2 regions of the Paenibacillus sp. MY03 genome follow, and region 2 is predicted to be linked to the other one. Evidence: a T-box and tRNA genes for the amino acid it is inferred to sense, from the RefSeq annotation. Region 2 holds a T-box; the other holds one or more tRNA genes.
What was found. A T-box is a leader RNA that pairs with one kind of tRNA and senses whether it is charged. The one in region 2 lies ahead of leuS (leucine--tRNA ligase), so its partner is inferred to be a tRNA-Leu.
Positions count from the first base shown of each region.

Region 1: it has a tRNA-Leu gene. The T-box ahead of leuS (leucine--tRNA ligase) is inferred to sense a tRNA for this amino acid. The anticodon was not compared.

Region 1 is NZ_MXQD01000008.1:46,988-49,387, reverse strand. Features, by position in the region: gene B1748_RS09365 (N-acetylmuramoyl-L-alanine amidase family protein) at 1-109, shown strand, start outside; gene B1748_RS09360 (divergent polysaccharide deacetylase family protein) at 74-961, opposite strand; tRNA gene B1748_RS09355 (tRNA-Leu) at 1,159-1,242, shown strand; gene B1748_RS09350 (GyrI-like domain-containing protein) at 1,389-2,027, opposite strand; gene B1748_RS09345 (DUF4432 family protein) at 2,087-2,400, opposite strand, start outside.
Region 2 is NZ_MXQD01000006.1:246,613-249,012, forward strand. Features, by position in the region: gene leuS (leucine--tRNA ligase) at 1-1,329, opposite strand, end outside; T-box leader at 1,391-1,615, opposite strand; gene B1748_RS07120 (GNAT family N-acetyltransferase) at 1,726-2,400, opposite strand, start outside.

The DNA of each region.
Region 1 (2,400 bases), on a different contig from region 2:
TATCAGCAATGATCAAGATCGGAGCATGTTAACCGATTCACGCAAGCAACTCGAGATTGCCGAGGCGATCGCTTCAGGGATTGGGCACTACCAATGGGTCGCCAATTGAAGCACCTATAAGCTCCGACAGCTTCAAGATCTTTGCTTCCGCCTGCAAGCCCGGAATGGATTGCTGCAGCACAGCTGCCGTCTTGAGACCCGGGGAACCGACATGGCCGATCGTAATGGTACGATTATGGGTCTCCATATGCTTGCGAATAACGTTAACTTGCCTGGATATGTGCTCAGCCGTATACACATCGTCGAGAAACACATTGTTCTCGAGTACGGGTAAACCAATCTCTTGGGCCAGCTTGGTAACGACGGAGCGGTAGTTCGTCTTGCTGTCCAGGAAAAATAGACCGCGCTCTTTGCATACGGTTAGCACGACGCGCATGATACGTTCGTCTGCTGTTATTTTGGAGCCCATATGATTGTTCATGCCGACGGCATGCGGCACATCCGCAATTGCGGCCTCTACTCTCTCCCGCACTTCGGCATCGCTAAGATCGGCTGTAATGGCGCCGGGGCCCAACCAGTTCTTTTTGCCATGTTTCGGCTCCATAGGCATATGAATCAGCACGTCATGTCCGAGCTTGTAAGCTGCTTCGGCATCCTTCTTTGTCGTAGGCAAAAACGGCATGACGGCAGCCGTGATTTTTACCGGCAGCTTCAGCATCTCCTCCGTACCAGCCATCCCGTTGCCGAAGTCGTCGATAACGATCGAGACCGTTTTTTCGGTTCTAACGGATGGCTGAAGCGATTCAGACGGTTGATCGACTGCGGCTTTAAGCGTTGTGGGTTGCAAAGCAGCCGTTATAGCAAGAGTCATGGAGAGCACGGCTGCAGCCCGTTTCCATCTGGGCATCATCCTATTCGTATGCTGCACTTGCGGCGATTGACTAGTTTTTTTTCTATTCATTGTTCCGCTGCCCCCTAGGGTCTATTTTCTTTTTCCATCATCGATTCCTTCATTTACCTTTCCACGATTTATAAGGATTTATGTACCATGCCATTGCGCCGAGAAAATGATGGAATAAGCTGAAAATTTAAACTTTAGCATTGGCGTTGACTTTTTCTTGGAAGCCATGCTATTATAAATTTCGTTACTTCAGACATGCGGTCGTGGCGGAATTGGCAGACGCGCTAGATTCAGGTTCTAGTGGTGTAACAGCCGTGGAGGTTCGAGTCCTCTCGACCGCATCAACAAAAAGTCCAAGCTCAAGAGCTTGGACTTTTGATGTTTTTACCGGCACTCATTAGGATGTTTCTCCTCGATGATCGATCCACGAATGCCGAGGCGTCCAGCCTAACGTTTTCTTGGCCAATGCGTTGCTGACGATCGTTTTTTATTCGTTTTTCTCCACTCGAAAACGAAGCACGGTACGAAGCTTGTCAGCCTGTGTTTTCCTTGGGTCGGATATGTATATTTCCTTATGAAGCTTCGAGATTCGCTTTAACCCGTGCTCATCGCAATACCGCTCCATTTTAGCGAAGCTTTTCGGCTCATCGTCATATGAACCGTGGTGCATCATCTGGAGGCATAATCCTTCCTCCTGCTCGCCGAACATAACCTTGTCCAGCAAGACATGCGGCTTCTTCGCTTTTACGGTTTTCAGCACGTCCATCGCCAGCGGTTCCGTAACGAAATCCGGTTGTCTGATCATGATCGTATACAGAAGTTTATCCTTGTCCAGTACCTCTAATCCTCGTGCCTCTACCGCGAGATCCCATACTCCCTCCAAAGGGAAAATCGTATATTCGTAATACCCTTCCGGCGCCACGCCCTTTTTGGGCAGCATCTTTACCCCGTACGACAACGAGTACAAGACTCCGACGGCTTCCCGAAATGGTTCGTAATTGGGATTGCCCTCTCCGCTGATCATAAAATACCTGATGACAGGAACCTCGATAATGGCCGGCTCCTCCTTCGGCAGATACAAAGCTTTGTCGTTCTTTTTCCATTCGTATTTCGCGGTCACCGGCATTCAACTCCGAATCATTTTTCTCCATTTTAGAACATTTGTTCCTGTTTTGTCAAAAAAAATTAACTCACCGTTACTTCGAAGGTCAGCCAAGAACTGACGGTATGCCTGGGCGGAAAAACGATAGCTTGACCGGCTTTCGCCGCTTCGGCAAGTTTCAGCTTTGGAATCACGTTAAACATCTCCAGACCGATATTGTATTCGCAGCCATAAAAAGGAGCGCCGCTCGCAGGCTGGAAGTTTTGCCAATACCATAAATAAGGCCAGGTATTACCATCCCACGAGACATTTAAGCGAATTCCATCCTCCGGTCTTCGCAGCGTGTAACGATAATCCGGCGCCTCTATATACAATAAATCTCGCGCTGTACCCGGCG
Region 2 (2,400 bases):
CGTGCCATCTTCCAGATGGAGAATCGGAATAGGCTCGCCCCAGTAACGCTGGCGGCTGAACAGCCAGTCGCGCAAACGGTATGTCACTTTGCCCTGACCTTTGCCGGTCTCAGCCAAATGTTTAATCATCGCGCTAATAGCGTCTTCGTTATTCAAACCGTCCAGGAAGTCGGAGTTGACGTGCGGACCTTCGCCCGTATACGCTTCTTTTTCCACATCCCCGCCGGAAACAACCTCGATGATCGGCAAGCCGAATTGCTTCGCGAATTCCCAGTCGCGCGTATCGTGGCCCGGAACAGCCATGATTGCTCCCGTGCCATAGCCTGCAAGCACGTAATCGGCAATCCAGATCGGGGTTTTCTCGCCGTTTGCCGGATTAATCGCATAGGCACCTGTGAATACGCCCGTTTTCTCCTTCGCCAGGTCGGTACGCTCCAGATCGCTCTTGCGGGCTGCAGCTTCCTGATACGCCTTAACCGCCTGCATATGCTCGTCTGTCGTAATCCCGGCGACAAGTTCGTGCTCCGGCGCCACTACGCAATACGTCGCGCCGAACAGCGTGTCGGGACGCGTCGTAAAGACTACCAACGCAGAGTCGTGCCCCTCGATGTCGAACGTCACTTCGGCGCCTGTCGACTTGCCGATCCAGTTCCGCTGCATGTCCTTGATGCTCTCGGACCAGTCGAGCTCCTCCAGATCCTCCAGCAGTCGCTCCGCGTATTCGGTAATTCTCAGAATCCACTGACGCATCGGCTTGCGGATAACGGGATGGCCCCCGCGTTCGCTTTTGCCGTCGATGACTTCCTCGTTCGCCAGCACGGTTCCGAGAGCCGGACACCAGTTGACCGGAACTTCGGCCACGTAAGCCAGTCCCTTGTTATACAGCTGGATGAAAATCCATTGCGTCCATTTGTAGTAGTCGGGATCCGTCGTGCTGAATTCGCGGTCCCAGTCGTAAGAGAAACCAAGCGATTTGATCTGGCGGCGGAAGTTGTCGATGTTTTTGAACGTGATATCTCTTGGATGCTGCCCGGTATCGAGCGCGTGCTGCTCCGCCGGGAGGCCGAACGCGTCCCAGCCCATCGGATGCAGGACGTTGTAGCCCTTCATCCGCTTGTAGCGGGATACGATATCCGTCGCCGTATAACCTTCCGGATGGCCGACGTGCAAGCCTGCCCCGGACGGGTAAGGGAACATATCTAGCGCATAGAATTTCGGCTTGCCGCTGTCTTCCTTCGTTTGAAAAGTTTTGTTGCCGTCCCAATATTGCTGCCACTTCGGCTCGATCTCCAATGGATTGTAGCCATGGCGCTGCTGCTCTTGACTCATGTAACTTCCTCCTAATCAGGTCTGAAAACTAAATAAAACCTCCCGCCCCCAGCGGATTAACGCTAGGGACGAGAGGTCATTCTCCCGTGGTACCACCCTAGTTAGCGAAGGCATACTTTGCCGTTCGCTCACTTGATGTCCTTAACGCGGACATTACGGCGGACTTCGCGATTAACGATCCCGCAGCTCCAAGGCGAGCTTCCCCGCGCGCATGGGTCCGGCTTCCACCAACCGCCGGCTCTCTAGGCCCCGCTACGCAAGTACTGTTCCTCTTCAACGCTTCATACAGAGGTAGTTCAAAAAGTTCGCTTTTGATCACGAAGCCTAGAAACTTTTTGAACTCTCATATAAGGCAAATCAATTAAATCAAATTATATAAGGTACGCCTTGGCAGTGTCAAGCTTTACCGTTCGTGCCGATTCTATACCAATACTCGTACACCGTCTCGAAGCCGAGTTTGTCGTACAGCCCATTCGCCGCGGCATTGTCCCTCACGACGAGCAAATACCCCATCCTCGCCCCTAGCTTATGCGCGTAGCGGAATAACCCCCGCGTTATCGCTTCTCCGAAACCTCGCCCCCTTGCTTCTGGCGCCGTCACGATATCGTACAGTCCCGCCCAGCCATCCTCTATGACTGCGAGGCCGCAGGCGACAGGCCTCCCGTTCTCCTCCAGCATGGCGAAGCCTTGCTTCAGAGGGCGGTTAGCGAACATGCGGCGCGTCGTCTCCCGTTGGCTGGGGGTCAGCCTTTGGAGCTCCGTAACGGCGTCCAGCCATACCTCGGTTATCTCCTCGGTCAAGGTCAAGTCCTCGCGCGAGGGAGCCTCGATACCGGCCAAGGGCGCCGTCTTGACCAGCGTATGGTCAATCTTCCCGTACCCTCTGCTCCGCAGCCTGTCGTCCAGATCCCCGGGATGCACGAAAGGCGTCACCTTGAATACCGGCGCCAGCCCTCTCGCGCGATACAACGCTTCGCATATCCGGATTTTCTCGTCCGCCTTCGTAAAACCGTCATAGATCGCGCTGACGGAGTTGGACCGTTTCGTGTAGCCGTCCGCGAAGCGAACCAG